DNA from 2 places in the Pseudoalteromonas sp. SWXJZ94C genome. Region 1 is predicted to be linked to the other one. Evidence: riboswitches for the same ligand, from Rfam matches in the RefSeq annotation. Region 1 holds a riboswitch; the other holds the start of a gene.
What was found. Region 1 has a riboswitch for cobalamin ahead of I6F65_RS09765 (TonB-dependent receptor). Riboswitches for the same ligand answer to the same signal wherever they lie in the genome.
Positions count from the first base shown of each region.

Region 1 (8,539 bases):
GGTATATATATTAGGTGTAAACACTGTGGATTTTTTGATGATAGCTATATTCTTTATAAACAAAGATTTCTTGGGTTTAGACATGGCTAAAAAATGGCTAATAAATAGTACTGTTAAGGGAAAAGTTAATGGCTGACATACTTTGGAGAATTGTTGATTTAGGGTCCAATGTAGGCATACTATTTACTTGGTTTATCTTAATTGCATTTTTATATAACTTGTCTGCTAGTATAAATAAAGTTGATAAAAGCAGAGTTCATTTGTCACTTATAATGTTGGTATCGTATATTTCTAGCCTGTTTATGGATACAAGTACTGCAACCCCTCATTTAAATTACTTTTATTATGACTTTGTTACCATTGGTATTTTACTGCTTTGGTTATTTGCATATGAAAAAACAGTACCAACTGCTTTTTACTACTTAATTGTAGGTCTTTCTATCAACGCATTCTTGTTTTTAGGTATGCATTACGACATTGTAATTGCTGAAACACGCTACTATTGGTGGTTTTGGACGGTCTATGTCTTTGGTATGTATTTTATCGATTTTACCATGGCACTTGTACTTATTATAAACAAAGACTTGTTAAAATTAGTATGGCTAATCAAAAAGCTAAAACCTAGTTTTGTTACAAAAACGAATTAGCGTATATTTTTATACGCTAATGTAAGGTAAGAGTGCAATCTAATTACTGGCGCCATCACCAAGTTTAGTTTTAAGCGCTTTGACTATTATAGGATCTACAAACTCACTAACATCCCCATTGTGGCGGGCTACTTCTTTAACGAGCGTTGATGAAATAAATGAGTTTCGCTCTGCAGGTGTTAAAAATACACTTTCTAAATCCGGATTTAGGCGGCGATTCATATTAGCTAATTGAAATTCGTAGTCAAAGTCAGATACAGCTCTAATTCCACGAATTAAAACATTGGCGCTATGCTCTTTTGCTAAATCAGCGAGCAGACCTGAAAAACCAATTACTTTAACATTATCTAAGTGGCTTAAAATACTGTTTGCAAGTTCAACACGTTCTTCAAGGCTAAAGCAGGGCTTTTTACTCGGATTATGTGCAATAGCGACTAGCACGGTATCAAACATTTTTGCAGCACGCTGAATAAGATCGGTATGGCCATTTGTAAGCGGGTCAAAAGTACCTGGATAAATTGCAGTAATGTTCATAAAGTTCACTATCTATTATTTTTTCGCTAGTCTAACAGTGTTTTTTACACAAATCAGCTTTGCTAAAAAACAGGTGTTTTACTAATACGCTAAAGGGTGGGAAATAGTGTTAGAGTGTTTTAATGGTAAATATTTGTTTATACTGCATAGCTTGTTATAAGTGTAATGTAGTCCATAAGATAATTAGAGTGTTAGCATATGAATACCAAGGATAAAATAATACACACCAGTATTTCGCTATTTAATGAGCAAGGTGAACGTGCAATATCAACTAATCATATTGCATCACATTTAGGGATGAGCCCGGGTAATCTTTACTATCATTTTAAAAATAAAGAAGACATTATCCGTCATATTTTTGCGCTTTACCGCGAGCACCTAAGTACACACTTTAAGCCAATTAATAAAGATGACGATGCTTTTAGTCATTTAACCGCTTACCTAGATTCGTTATTTGAATTGATGTGGCGCTATCATTTTTTTTACGACAACCTTGGCGACATACTCTCCAGAGACAGTGATTTAAAGCAAGCCTATATTGATTTTCAGCTTGAGCTATTAGAGCAAGTACGCAAAATAATTATTGGCTTACGCGATAGTGAAATGATTGCTATTGATGAGCAAGATGTAATTGAATTAGCACATACCTTAAAATTAACGGTTAGCTTTTGGACGCCTTACATTAAAGCGCGTAGACCAAGTGGCACACTAGCCGAGCAAGATATATATCATGGTATTTTAAAAGTACTTACGCTATTTAGGGCGTACAGCACGGATAAAAGTATCGATAAAATGAATCTATTACGAGAAAAATACACAGAATTAGCACAACAAGCTTCAGCGGTTGTATAACAACTGCCTTTTGGCTATTTCCTAGACGCTGAATTTTTTGCTATAATCGCGCGCCAAATGCCTGGGAGCGCGAATTCCCGCAGTCTAAGAGTGAACTATGCTTAAATTTATCGTCAAACTACATCCTGAAATAGCCATTAAAAGCCGTTCGGTACGTAAACGCTTTACTAAAGTGTTAGAAAATAACATTAAAATTGTATTACGCCGTGTTGACGAAAAAGTACAAGTAAGAAATAACTGGGACAACATCTCAGTTGTAACCAAAATTGAAGATCCACAAGTTCGTCTTGATTTTATCGACAGCCTTAAGCGCATACCTGGCATTGTTCAGTTTATTGAAGTAACTGAAACACAATTTGAAACTCTTGATGATATTTACCAAAAAACAATAGCGCTAGTTGGGCATACAATTATAGGTAAAACATTTTGCGTACGTGCAAAGCGTATTGGGCAACATGATTTTACGTCTACTGATTTGGAGCGTTATGTTGGAGGTGGTTTAAACCAGCATATTGAAGGCGCAAGTGTGAAGCTTAGCCACCCAGAAGTAACAATACGCCTAGAGATAAAAGACGATAAAGCTTACATCGTTTCGCAAACACATTACGGCATGGCAGGCTTCCCGTTACCAACTCAAGAAGATGTACTGTCGCTTATGTCGGGTGGTTTTGACTCGGGTGTAGCCAGTTATCAAATGATCCGTAAAGGTGCACGTACACACTTTTTATTCTTTAATTTAGGTGGCGCGGCACACGAAATTGGTGTTAAACAAGCAAGTTATTACTTATGGAAAAAGTACAGTTCAACTCATAAAGTTAAGTTTGTAACTGTTGATTTTGAACCTGTAGTGGCAGAAATCCTCGAAAACGTTGAAAACAGCCAAATGGGTGTAGTACTTAAACGTATGATGATGCGCGCAGGTAGTGTTGTAGCGCAAAAGTTAAATATTCAAGCACTTGTCACTGGTGAAAGTATTGGTCAGGTATCTAGTCAAACATTAGCGAACTTAAGCGTGATTGACCGTGTAACCGAAACGCTTATTTTGCGCCCACTTATTCAACATGATAAACAAGAAATTATTAATATTGCTCGCCAAATTGGCACAGCTGAAATGGCTGAAACGATGCCTGAGTACTGTGGTGTAATTTCTAAAAAACCAACAGTTAAAGCTAAAATTGACGTTATTCTTGGTGAAGAAGAGAAGTTTGACTTTGATGTGCTTGATACTGTTGTAAATAACGCGCGCATCATGGATGTACGCGATATTGACGTTGAAGCTAAACAAGAATTAAAAGAAGCTGAATCAGTCGCAGATTTACCAGTAGGGTCTGTTGTTGTTGATATTCGTTCACAAGAGGAAGAAGAAGCCTCGCCTCTTGAGATTGACGGTATTGAAGTTGTGCACTTACCGTTTTTTCGTTTAGCGACTAAGTTTGGTGACTTACCAAAAAACACTGACTACTACTTGTATTGCGATAGAGGTGTAATGAGCCAACTACAAGCGCTTATGCTACACGAGCAAGGCTTTGAAACTGTAAAGGTGTATCGCCCGTAAAGTTGAGTTAAATTTTATAAGCGTGGTTTAGACCACGCTTTTTTTTGCCTGCATTTTAGCAAGTAGATCATCGTTATATGGTGTTTTAATATTATAGAGCTTACCTTGCTCGCTAATATAACCACAAATTGCCATTATTTCTGTTGATCTATTATGAGCTGCGTCTTGTTGCATTGAAGAGTAGTTTTCTGAGGTGAGGGTCATTACTTTATAAGCAGTTGTAAGTGCGTTAATTAAAGTTATATTGAGGTTTTGTGCTTTAGCTATGTTACATGCTTCAGTTAATAAGTTAATAATGGTTGAGTTGTATTGAGGCGCACGTAACTCACCGTTTTTAACATTATGCAAAGCACTAAGCGGATTAATTGCAATGTTAACCATCAACTTTTCAAAACGTAATTGTTGAATGTTGTTAGTTACAGTTAAGCGAGGAATTTCTTTTAATAGCTCGGTTATATCTGCTGCATTTTTAAGTGCTAATTCATTACACCCACCAATAACACTCTGCCCATCACCAGTATGCTGCACAATATATTGATTTGATTTAAAACCAGCCATAGTCGTGGTTAAAAAGTATAGTGCTTGATGATTACTTAGCTGATTGTTTAGCGTTTTAACATTTCCCATACCGTTGTGCGAGAGTATTACGCTAGTATGCTTTGATAAAAAAGGTCTGACTTGTTCAAATGCACTTTGCACCTGAAAAGCCTTAACGGTAAATAAAATTATATCAAATTCCGCTAAACTATTTAGTTGATTTAACGAAACAAAATGAGCATTTATTTTTTTTGAAGCGTAGCCATCTCGGCTATAAAAGCGTGTGTTATTGGTATTTTTACGTGTTAAAACATTTACATTATGCTGTGCGCTTAAAAAATGGCTAAATAATAAGCCTATCGCACCATCACCTACTACAAGAATATTAGTCATATGGGTTCTTTTTGCGAGTAATAAAAATAGCTTTAATTAAAAAGTAGCTTGCTGCACCTGCAAAATCAGCAAAAAAATCACCTAGAGATGCTTGTCTATAAGGAAGGGTATCTTGCATTATTTCTATTGAAGCGCCATAGCCAGCTAATAAAAGTATTTGCACATACAAAGGTATTTTAAATGCTTTATCCATTATTATGGCAAGTATAAAAAAAATCCCAAAATGAGCTACTTTATCAACATGAGGAAATAAGTTTACAACACTACCTTTTACTTCTTTGGCAAATAAAAAGGTAAACGCTACGATACTGACTAAAAAAATTGCTTGATAAACACGCCTTGTCACGACAAATCCTAAAATCGCTTAAAAAAGAAACTTAAGTATATCAAACTAATTTAGTATCGCACCTGAACAAGATGCAGAAAAATGTAAAGATTTATAATTTTAGCGTTATAATTGCGGCATAAAATTAAGATTAAATAGTTAGGAGCAAACCAATGCCTTCATTTGATATTGTATCTGAAGTAGAAATGAACGAAGCTAAAAACGCAGTTGATAACGCAAACCGTGAGCTAGAAACTCGCTTTGACTTTAGAGGCGTTGACGCATCTATTGAGCTAAACGATAAAACAATTAAGCTTAAAGCTGAAGCTGATTCTCAGGTTATGCAATTATTTGATATTTTGGCTAACAAAATATCTAAGCGTGGTATGGATGTATCAAGCTTAGAACTTCAAGATATTAGCCGTGCAGGTAAAAATGTTTTTCGTAATGTAGGCTTAAAGCAGGGCATCGAAAAAGACATGGCTAAAAAGGTAGTTAAAGCCATTAAAGATTCGAAGGTTAAAGTACAAGCAGCCATTCAAGGTGAAGAAGTTCGCGTAACAGGTAAAAAGCGTGACGATCTTCAAGAAGCAATGCAAGTAGTTCGTAGTGCTGATTTAGGACAACCTTTCCAGTTTAAAAACTTCCGCGATTAATACGCTACATTTTAAGCATAAACTATTTGGTTTATATGCTTTGCTTCAATCGTTTTATGTATTTAGTACATAGCGATTGAAGCTCTTTTTACTTCTAAAATCACCACTTCTTCTCATACATTATATTTTGATATCACCTAACATAATGACTAAGCGTGTTTTTTATAAAAAGATTAAAATGTATGAAGCCCAACCTTAAGTTACAAAAAGTTATTAGCTTAATATAAATTCGTAACAAACATCATCTATAAAAATGTGATCTAATATACTTTAGTTGACTTTGGCTATATAGACGTCCATTGACATTTGTAAACAAAATACTCACAATAGCGAAATATTTTCAAGGTGCTTAATAGATGCTTCACACAGTGAATTGTCTAGCTAGATAATCGGGAAGTTGGTGCGTTTTATTCAAATAACAATCCCAACACTGCCCCCGCAACGGTAAAGTATTAACACATATTAATAGGTGTTTACTGAGTCCGGAGACCGGCCTTGATACAATCTTACTTACTTAAATCTTTGCGGTGGGCAAAGGTAGGGGACATCATGTTAAACAAAACAACTCTAGGCGTTGCAATTTCTGCTGTGCTTTCATTTTCTGTGTCTGGTACAGAACAATCAATTGAAAAAATAACCGTTACAGCTAATAAATTTGAGCAATCAATCAATGACGTTTTAGCAAGTGTAAATGTTATTGAGCGTGCTGAAATAGAAGCAAGCAACGTACGTGATCTACCAACATTATTAAGCAAGCAGGTTGGTTTTCAGGTTAATCCAAACGGTGGTTTTGGTCAAAATACAGGTGTGTCACTTCGTGGTACTGGCTCTGGCGATACGTTAATTTTGATTGACGGTGTGCGAACGGGTTCTGCAACACTTGGTCAAAAAGCGTTAAGTAATGTGCCGCTAAATAGTATTGAGCGTATTGAAATTATTAAAGGTTCACGCGCAGCTGTTTATGGCTCTGATGCATTGGCTGGTGTTATAAACATTATAACGCGAGAGTCTGATAATTTATCTGTAAGTGCTACGTTTGGCTCAGATGCTTATCAAGATTATCAGGTAGCTGGTTCTGTAAAGTCAGGCGATGTTACTACTGCGTTTAATGCAGGTTTTGAAAAAACAGATGGCTTTGATGCACTGCAAGGTGTAGCACCCGATGAAGATGGCTATGAAAATAAAAACCTTGGTTTTAAAGTAAATTACAGCGATACACACTACGGCGACTTTAAAGTGTTAGGTCAATACAGCGAAGGTTTTGCAGATTACGATAGCCGATTTAGTTCAGCCGATAGCAATATTGAGCGAGGGGACTTTAAAAATTATCAACTTTCTGCTGGTTGGAATAAAAGCTACACAAATCAAATGCACAGCATTGATATTGCTATTTCAACAGATGACTCACAAGATACCGCATCATTTGGTGTGAGTGATTTTATAACTAAGCGTGTGCAATTAGATTATAACGGTCAATATATATTATCAGAAGAGCTTAGTATTAGCGGTGGTGTTAACTGGTACAACGATGATGTATCGCACAGTTCAACGCAGTATGATATGCAAGAACGTGATGTATTGGCAGTATTTGTTGGTGCTTATTACAATGCTGAAAAAGTGTTAGCTAATTTAACAATTCGCCAAGACGATGATGAGCAGTTTGGTGACGAAACAACATATACAGCCGCTGCGGGTTACCATTTATCTGAAGACGCCACGTTCCGCATAAGCCAAAGCACTGGTTTTAAAGCGCCTACATTTAACGATTTATACTTTCCAGCTTTTCCTGGTTTTCCACCTTCATCTAATCCTGATTTAGAGCCTGAAAAATCATTAAATCGAGAGATTGGGTTAAATGTAGATTTTGATATAGCAAGTGTTGACGTTGCTATTTTTAGAAATGATATTGAAGATAAAATATCTTTAGATTCTAACTTTTTTCCTATCAACTTAAATGAAGCACGCTACGAAGGGGTTGAGTTTAGCCTGTCACAGCAAATATTTGGTTTTGATAGTAACCTTAATTTTGCCTACTTAAGCGCCGAGGACAAAGAAACGGGAGCTGAGTTACGTAATGTTGCTAAACGTACTTTTAATTGGGAAGTTGCAAAACAGTTTGGTGCTTTTGACGCAAGCTTAGATATGCAATATCGCAGTGACCGAGAGGGTACTGTAACGCGCTTAGGCTCTTACACACTTTGGGACCTAGCGGGCAATTATCAAGTAAATGAGCACATTGAGGTTTCGCTTCGTGTAGAGAACTTATTTGATAAAGAGTACAACGCGGTTGACTCTAACGCTGACTTTACAACAGGCGAAATATATTACTACAACACGCCAGAGCGCCGCTTTTTTGCGGGTGCTAGCTACCAGTTTTAATAATGTTTAATAATTAAATATTATTAAACTAAGTTGAAAAAAAACAAAAGCCCGGAAAGTTACCGGGCTTTTTGCTGTTTATTTTTAAGTTATATCAACCTGCATAAACCTCTAAACAATTTAACGGGTTAAATCACACGCTAACGTCGTTAAAATTTTTTATTTAGAACCACTAAATATAAAATTCTTTGTCTAGTTAGAGCGCAATATTATTATCCTTAAATAGCTCCTATATTTATGCAGATTGGTATTAATCAGTTAAAAACTCTTTAAATACAGTTTCAAACTTGTGCAGTTTAGGTGCAATCAAAATACTACAGTAACCTTGCTCTGGGTTTTCGTTATAGTAATCTTGATGATAATGCTCTGCTGGGTAATAAATAGTAGCAGGGCTGATTTCTGTCACAATAGCTTCAGTTACATGGCTTTGTAGTTGAGCTATCATTTCGTTAGTTTGTTTTAGTTGGATTTCATCATGGTAATAAACAACGCTTCTGTATTGCGTACCTACATCGTTACCTTGTTTATTTAGCTGGGTTGCATCATGCAAAGTAAAAAACATAGCGAGTAGAGTCTCATAAGTAACAACTGAGCTATCAAATTCAACTTTAACTACTTCTGCATGACCTGTGGTGCCAGAACACACTGATTTGTAGGTAGG
Region 1 is NZ_JADYXF010000019.1:313-8,851, forward strand. It holds gene I6F65_RS09730 (hypothetical protein) at 129-647, shown strand; gene coaD (pantetheine-phosphate adenylyltransferase) at 687-1,181, opposite strand; gene I6F65_RS09740 (TetR/AcrR family transcriptional regulator) at 1,380-2,033, shown strand; gene thiI (tRNA uracil 4-sulfurtransferase ThiI) at 2,131-3,588, shown strand; gene I6F65_RS09750 (ketopantoate reductase family protein) at 3,616-4,518, opposite strand; gene I6F65_RS09755 (VanZ family protein) at 4,511-4,864, opposite strand; gene I6F65_RS09760 (YajQ family cyclic di-GMP-binding protein) at 5,017-5,499, shown strand; cobalamin riboswitch at 5,826-6,012, shown strand; gene I6F65_RS09765 (TonB-dependent receptor) at 6,049-7,878, shown strand; gene msrA (peptide-methionine (S)-S-oxide reductase MsrA) at 8,129-8,539, opposite strand, start outside.

Region 2 (8,539 bases), on a different contig from region 1:
AGAAGGCGTAAGCAAAGACAAAATTTTAATTAAAGTTGCGTCTACGTGGGAAGGTATTAAAGCCGCTGAGCAGCTAGAAAAAGAAGGCACTAAATGTAACCTTACTTTATTATTTAGCGATGCCCAAGCCCGCGCGTGTGCCGATGCAAACGTATTTCTAATTTCGCCATTTGTTGGTCGTATTTTAGATTGGCACGTTGCTAACGGTATGGAAAAACCAACCGATCCGCTACAAGACCCAGGTGTTCAGTCTGTACGCAGCATTTTTGAATTTTACAAACGCCATGACTACAAAACAGTTGTGATGGGTGCAAGTTTCCGTAACACAGGCGAAATTATTGCACTTACCGGTTGTGACAAGCTAACTATTAGCCCTAATCTTTTAGAAGATTTAGGCAACCTAGAAGGCGCACAAGAATACTTGCTAGAAAGCGATGTTCCACAAGAGCCAAAGCCTGAGCCTTTAACAGAAGCACAGTTCCGTTGGTTACATAACCAAGATCCTATGGCGACTGAAAAACTAGCCGAAGGTATTCGCTCTTTTGCTGATGCACAAGAACAACTAGAAGCGCGCTTTAAAGCAATGTAATTTGCTATAAACGTACTTTAAAAAAACGTCGCAATTGCGGCGTTTTTTTATGTCTATAATTTTTTATCTGCTAAATACTTGAGCTTTAACTAGTCAAAACACTAAAAAACCTTCACCAATTCATCACATCTTCGTAACATAACTGTCACTTTTTTATTCTATTTTAGCTATGCCTGTGGTATAGGTATTCTTGAGGTCAATAAAATCAATAGGAGAAGTTCATGGATAGCCTAAACGATGTATTAGAGATATTAGAAGGACCAGATACAACAAGGAAAACCTCTCAGAAAAATAAAAAAAGAAAATGGCGGGAAATAGAAGCAATTAAAGACAAGCACCGCTTACGTAAAGAATTACAAGAATATGATTTTTTTGCAGACAGTATTGCGATTGATGAGTTAAATTTTTAATCCAGTACACACCAACTAAACAAAAAGGCTTCCATAGTATGGAAGCCTTTTTTAATGCGTTGAAAATAGCTGCATGAGATAAATTTATTATTCAGAGCTCAGGTTATTTACACCTGCCAGTTAATCGGCTTTTCACCTTGGGCTTGTAATAGCTCATTCGTTTTTGAAAAATGCTGACAGCCAAAAAAGCCTCTATGCGCCGAAAGCGGCGATGGATGCGGCCCTTTTAAAACATGATGGCGAGCGCTATCTATGCCTTTCCCTTTTTTTTGTGCATGTGCACCCCATAAAATAAATACCACACCTTCGCAGTGCTTATTAATATGCGCTATTACATTATCGGTAAATTGCTCCCACCCTAAATGCTTGTGAGAATGCGCTTGCCCTTGCTCAACGGTCAATACTGTATTGAGTAAAAACACGCCCTGATCTGCCCAGCTTTGCAGGTAACCATGCTCAGGAATAATAAACCCGCTGATATCGGTAGCTAACTCTTTGTACATATTTTTAAGCGACGGCGGCAGCTTTTTTACATCAGGCAATACCGAAAAACACAAGCCATGTGCTTGCCCTTCTCCGTGGTATGGGTCTTGTCCTAAAATTACAACGCGGATGTTATTAAGCGCTGTGGCATCAAAAGCATTAAATACTTGAGCTTCAGGCGGATAAACAGCAACACCTTCATTGCGGCGATTAGCCACATACTCTAACGTTTGCTGCATGTAAGGTTGCTGTAATTCACTTTCTAAAAATGTAGCCCAATCGCTCATTGTGTACTCTTAATCTGTTTACGTGATGCGTCTATTTTACCACACATATCCGCGAGTCCATCTAGCATGCGCGGAGTAAAACGATGTAATAAATCGGCATTTACGCTAATAAATTGATCATTTTTAACGGCGGGCACTTCTGGCCACTTTTGCCAATTAACAACCGGCTGTGGTGTTTTTGATTTTTCATCAGGAATAATGATAACTTGTGGCTTAGTAACAATGACATTTTCGATACTAATTTGCGGGTAATCTGTAACGCTCTGTGCAAATACATTGCTTACATGGCATGTTTCAATCAGCTGATTTATCCATGTATCTTTGCCTACCGTCATCATCGGTTCTGACCATAATTGGTAAAACGCTGTTATATTTTTTTTATTCTGCTGGCTTTTAATAATCGCGTTTAGCTTTTGTGTAAATGCGTTTGCCGCTTGCTGGCTTTGCTCAATTTTCCCTGTAAATTCACCAAAAGTAAGTAACTCGTCGGCTACACCAGCGATTGTGGTCGGGTTACTTAAATATACTTTTATGCCAAGGCGCTCTATTTGGGCTAAATCTTCGCTTTGATTTCCGCTTTTCCACGCAATTACTAAATCAGGTTTAAGCGCCAATACTTTTTCAAGCGAGATACCGTAATAACCGCCTATGCGCTCAATACTTTGGGCCTCACTTGGGTAGTCGGCGTAATCAACTGTGCCCACAATGTTATCGCCCGCCCCTATCGCAAATAGGTTTTCGACTATGTGCGGTGCAAGCGCAATTATTCGCAGCTTTTTAGAATCCTTGGTCTGCTCTGCAAGTGCACAGCCCGATACACTTAAAAACAGTAGCCCAATAAAAAACGCTTTAAACATTAGTAATCAAACCCTTCAAGCGCTTTTATGCCTGAATCGAATGCATGTTTTACATTACGCACTTCGCTTACTGTGTCGGCAAGTCCGGTTAAAGTGCGGTGCGCTGCACGCCCTGTAATAATAACTGACTGCATTGGTGGGCGGTTATTAAGCGCTGTTACTACTTCATCTAAATCAACGTAACCGTAAGTCACCATGTAAGTAAGTTCATCGAGTAATACTAAATCAATACTGCTATCAGCAAGCATGCGTTTTGACTCTTGCCATGTTGCTTGGGCGGCTGCGGTATCAGCTTCTTTATTTTGCGTATCCCAGGTAAAACCGGTGTTCATTACAACAAACTCAACACCTGCACCTTGTAATAAATTACGCTCGCCACATTCCCAAGTACCTTTGATATACTGGCAAACGGCTGCTTTTTTACCATGACCTACGCAGCGTGCTACAACGCCAAAACCCGAGGTTGATTTACCTTTACCATTACCCGTAATCACCTGAAAAATACCTTTAACATCTTGTGCGGCAGCAACGCGCGCATCTACTTGCTCTTTTACTTTTTGTTGGCGTTGTTGGTGCTTATCGTTATTTTGTTCAGTCATTATTGTGCCCTTCATAAATCGAGATAATTTGCTGTATATTTAAATGCGTTTCGCACATGGTTGCTAAGCGCTCTAACTGCTGCTCGCGGTGATCGGCAATACTAATAGGATTAATGGTAGCGCTTGGTTTTACCCACTTTAAAATTTGCGATGTAGCATCGGCTTCATCAAATAAACCATGTAAATAGGTGCCTGCAATAGCATTATCATCACTAATAAAGCCATCAGTTTTAAAGCCATTTGGGTGGTTTTCGTCAAAGGTTAAAAACGGCTTATTAAGCGCTGCACCTTGGCTAATACCTGCATGTATTTCGTAACCACTACAGGGTGTTGATTGGTTATTTAAAAGTAGTGTAGCGGTTATTTTGGTTAATACTTTTTGTGTTGTCAGCGTGGTTTCAAAATCGCACAGAGCAAGCCCATTTACTTGCTTTAATGACGATTCAATACCATCGGGATCGTTGAGCGTATTGCCCAGCATTTGCATGCCGCCACAAATTCCAAGTACTTTGCCACCATAGCGTAAGTGGCGCTTAATTTGAGTGTCCCAGCCTTCATTTTTCAAAAAGGTTAAATCCCCCAGCACGTTTTTACTGCCTGGGAGAATGATCAGATCAACTTCTGGGATCGTTTGCGTATGGCGCACGTAATTTATATTAATGTTTGGGTGCAAACGCAGTGCATCAAAATCGGTGTGGTTACTAATGTGGGGAACAAGTAGCACTGCAATATTAATTGTGGCGTTGGTTACATTATTATCAATTGCGACGGCGTCTTCGGCATCAAGCGCGAGGTCGTGCAAATAAGGTAATACGCCAAGTACGGGTTTGTTTGTGTATTCTTCAAGCCAATCAAGCCCGCCTTGCAGCAAACCTATATCGCCTCTAAAGCGGTTTATAACAAAGCCTTTTACGCGCGCCTGTTCTGACTCGCTTAACAACGCAAGCGTACCTACCAAATGTGCAAACACACCACCTTTATCAATATCGGCAATTATAATAACAGGGCAATCTACCTCTTCGGCGTAACCCATATTGGCAATATCGTTTTCACGCAGGTTTATTTCAGCAGGACTCCCCGCTCCTTCAACAAGAAGTAAATCAAAACGTTTAGCTAAGCGGTTATGTGAGGTAATTACTGCATCCATCGCCACTTTTTTATAGTCGTGATATTTGCCCGCTTCCATATTGCTAATGACTTTTCCGTGAATAATCACTTGTGCGCCCGTATCGCTATTAGGTTTAAGTAAAATAGGATTAAAGTCTATTTCGGGCTCTACTTTAGCTGCTATTGCTTGCAAAGCTTGCGCACGACCAATTTCGCCGCCATCTTTTGTTACTGCGCTATTAAGTGCCATATTTTGTGGTTTAAAAGGCGCAACCTTTACCCCTCGCTTAGCAAATACCCTGCAAAGGGCTGCAACTAAAGTGCTTTTACCTGCGTCGGAAGTAGTGCCTTGCACCATTAAGGTTTTCATGGAATTACACCCTTCGCTTTCTAAAAAACAATAAACTTAAAAAGAACACACTACCAATAGCAGCAGTAATAACGCCTACGGGCAATTCTTGGTTTTTTAGCAAGGAGCGCGAAAGTACATCAACCCACACCATAAATGTACCGCCCACTAAGCTGGTTACCAGTAAGCCAGCGATGGTGCCTTGGGATATAAAAAAGCGCACAATGTGCGGTACCATTAATCCTACAAACCCAATACCACCACACATAGCCACCAGCACAGCGGTAATTAATGAGCTCAAAACCAGCATGAGTATTCTAAAACGCTGCACCCTAACACCTAATGTAATTGCGCTTTCATCGCCAAGTAACATGGCATTGAGTTGTCTTCTAAAGCTCAGCATTACAAACGTACACAATGTGATTACCAATAAAGGTAACCAAAGCGTAGCCCACTGTGCACGTGAAAAGCTGCCCAGTGTCCAAAATAAAATAGCGGCTACCGCCTGAGGGTCGCTCCAATAAAGCAACAAACTGGTAAATGCACTAAATAAAAATGACAGAGCAACACCAGCTAATAACATTGATTCTACCTGTGCACTTTGCTGCCTACCTGCAATAAGTATTAATAAACTCATAGCGAGTAAGCTGCCCAGCAGTGCTGCTGCCGATAGCATAAAGCCTGCGCTAATGCCTGCTAGCGCCATAAGTAACACCACACCAAATGAGGCACCCGACGATATACCAAATAAGTAAGGATCGGCTAAAGGGTTGCGCGTTACCGTTTGTAAAATAAGCCCCGCAATTGCTAAGCCAGAGCCTGCTAAAAAGGCGAGTAATGTGCGTGGCATTCTTAGTTCAAAAATAATACGCGAATTAAAAGACGCATCATTTGAGAGTAAAAAGCTATTAAATACATCTTGAAGTGAGGTCTCTGCTGCGCCAAAACTAAGTGCTGCAAATAAGCTAAATAAAGCAGCTGAAGCACTTATAAATAGCGCAAGTGAGTGGCGAGTATTAACTGCGCTCATATTATTTGTAACCATAAAAGTAAGTGATATGAGGGATGCTATTTCCCGACTTCGATATTTGCGGGTGGTTATTTACTTGGGCGCAGACACCAAAAACGTCGCCTAGCATGTTTTCGGTTAATACCTCACTTGGCGTGCCTGTATGTGTAATTTCACCGTTTTTAATAACCACTAGTTCATCGCACATTGCAGAGGCTAAGTTTAAATCATGAAACGATGCAAATACCGTTACACCCAACGATTTAGCAAGCTCCATAACCTGTATTTGGTATTTAACATCTAAATGGCTAGTTGGCTCGTCCATTATTAACAGTTGAGGTTGCTGGACTATGGCGCGGGCTATCAAGGCACGTTGCTTTTCACCGCCCGAAAGTGACTCAAAGCTTTGATCACTATGATCTACCAACCCTACAGTATTGATTGCTTGAATGATTTTTTGTTTATCAATGTTAGTTATTGAGCTAAATAACGATTTATGAGGCGTTAGCCCAAGCGCAATAACATCAAATACGCTTAAGTTAAATTGCGACGGAGTTTCTTGCAAAACAACCGCTACTTTTTTTGCGTACTCATCGCTTTTTAGCTGCCAAATGTCGATGTTATTAAACTCTACAACGCCATCACTTGGTTTATTAAAACGATATAGACAACGCAATAAGCTCGATTTACCTGCGCCATTAGGTCCAATTAAACCAACAAATTTACCTGTGGTTATTTTAAGGTTTATTTCTTTGAGGATCGTTTTATTGCCAATATCCCACGATACGTTTTTAACGTTTAGTAATGGTGTATTTAATGGCGTTTGAGTGTGCAATAGTCAGTCCTAGGCTAGGTTAAACTCACTAAAAATGCGATAAAAATACTAATGCACTACAAGAAAAAATGAGTAAACCCGCTCGTTAAAAGAATTCATACCAATTGCATTAAATTAGTGATTTATTATAGCGACAGATAAATAGCTTAATAACAAGGCGGAAATTATGACATATAGTTGTTATATATGAATAATTTTTAACGAAGTTAGTAAGTTATTTAATTCGCTAGAAAGATCATGTTTTTAATAAAATTGGTATTATACCATTTGTATCTGACTTACAGCTCAGCTGCTTACAGTTGCGGGAACAGTCGAGGACTCGCACCTCATTCCAAATGAATCTCTATTATGGGCGGCTAAGTAAATAATTTAAAGCAAAAAAAACCGCACTCAAAAGAGCGCGGTTAAAAAGGGAGTGTTCTAACTAATCGTTAAAACTTGTATTCAATACCTAAGCCTACGTAGTCTTGGTCAACGTTGTTGTCCATATCGAAGCTTGAATAAAAGCCAAATACTTTAATGTTTTTATTTAATTTGTGATCAAGACCAACTGAAATTGCTGACTTATCGTCGCTGTCGTCAAAGTCCATATCTTGGTATTGCACTTTAAATGTGTTGTTACCCATGCTGTAAGCAGCATTTAGCAAGTAACCATCCGCTTCTGCGCTGCCATCTACTGCTTCTTGTGTTTGGTACATTGCACCCAATTTAAAGTTTTCGATTTTACCTTGGATTGATGCACGCACTACGTCGTAGCCATTTACTTCACTATCGGCTGCAATAGAGGCGTATACCGCGCTCTTTTTAAGTGCCACATCACCGTATGTCACCGCCATTGAATAACCGTTATCAGCGTCTACATCATCTTCAGCTACAAAAGTAGCAAGCACCTTAAAGCCTTCGTATGAGTTTGATGAGTAGCTAACTGTGTTTCCTAAGCGGTTTTCACCTTTAAATACATTTTTAATATCGCCTTCAAGGTCGTTAAATAAATCTAACTTACCTTGAGATTGCTTAAGCGCAGTATCGTTACGACCAATTACAACCTGACCAAACGCACCTTTTAAACCAACATATTGGTTACGCGCAGAAATATTGTCGTCGTTATCGCCTTTTGAATCAGCATCAGACACATCAACTTGAAACTCAAACTTATATACCGCTTCTAAACTATCATTTATTTTTTCAGAACCTTTAACACCAAGACGAGATGCATTACTTTTTATCTCGGTAAAAGACCCTTCGCCATCATCAGATGATTGCACTGTTACATTCGCTTTACCGTAAATGTCTACGTCGGCAAGTGCATTAAAAGATAAACCACTTAATAGTGCTAAGCATAAGCTCGATTTTACAAATTTCATGTTATTTCCTTGGATAATCACAAAAGACTAATTTTCAAAACTGCTGCATTTTGTCATTCCTAAATGACATTAATATTACAGCGGAAATATTAATGTCTTTTTTTGTTAATAAAAATGCATTAAATGTGAAATCAAAATAACATGAATATTTAATCAGCAACCTTACTGACCTTGTTTTAACGATAAGCTAGGCGTCATTTGCGATAGTAAATTAACTAACGTTTCTATTAGCTCTTTTTGCTCGTTGTCTCTGTGATACGCAATAAATACATCCCGTGAGGTGTTTTCTACATCTTTAACATGAAACAACTCACCTTTTTCTAAATGCCCTTCTACCAATACTTGAGGTATGAATGCACTACCACCACATTGCAGTATTAAATCAAGCGCAATACGCCCTGTACTGGTTCTAAAGTAAGGGGGTGTTTTACCAGTAAACTGACGTGCATGCCAAAGAGAAAAAGTAGTTCCCCAATCAACATACACGTATTGATTATCAAAAAAGTTTTCGTTAGTTGCCGTGTCGTATCCGCTTACTGGAATAATTGGCAACTCACAAATTCGCTCTACTACTAATTCATCTACTTTTGGTGGATCAAACAATATTGCTAAATCGAGCGTACGCTCTAATAAAAGTCGAGTGCTCTCTT
Region 2 is NZ_JADYXF010000020.1:58,759-67,297, reverse strand. It holds gene tal (transaldolase) at 1-589, shown strand, start outside; gene I6F65_RS10435 (DUF3545 family protein) at 811-999, shown strand; gene ung (uracil-DNA glycosylase) at 1,107-1,769, opposite strand; gene I6F65_RS10425 (cobalamin-binding protein) at 1,766-2,626, opposite strand; gene cobO (cob(I)yrinic acid a,c-diamide adenosyltransferase) at 2,626-3,225, opposite strand; gene I6F65_RS10415 (cobyric acid synthase) at 3,218-4,702, opposite strand; gene I6F65_RS10410 (iron ABC transporter permease) at 4,707-5,711, opposite strand; gene I6F65_RS10405 (ABC transporter ATP-binding protein) at 5,713-6,525, opposite strand; cobalamin riboswitch at 6,772-6,910, opposite strand; gene I6F65_RS10400 (porin) at 6,957-7,889, opposite strand; gene I6F65_RS10395 (LysR family transcriptional regulator) at 8,052-8,539, opposite strand, start outside.
Region 2: linked by a shared signal. The riboswitch ahead of I6F65_RS10405 (ABC transporter ATP-binding protein) and the one ahead of I6F65_RS09765 (TonB-dependent receptor) in region 1 are both predicted to bind cobalamin.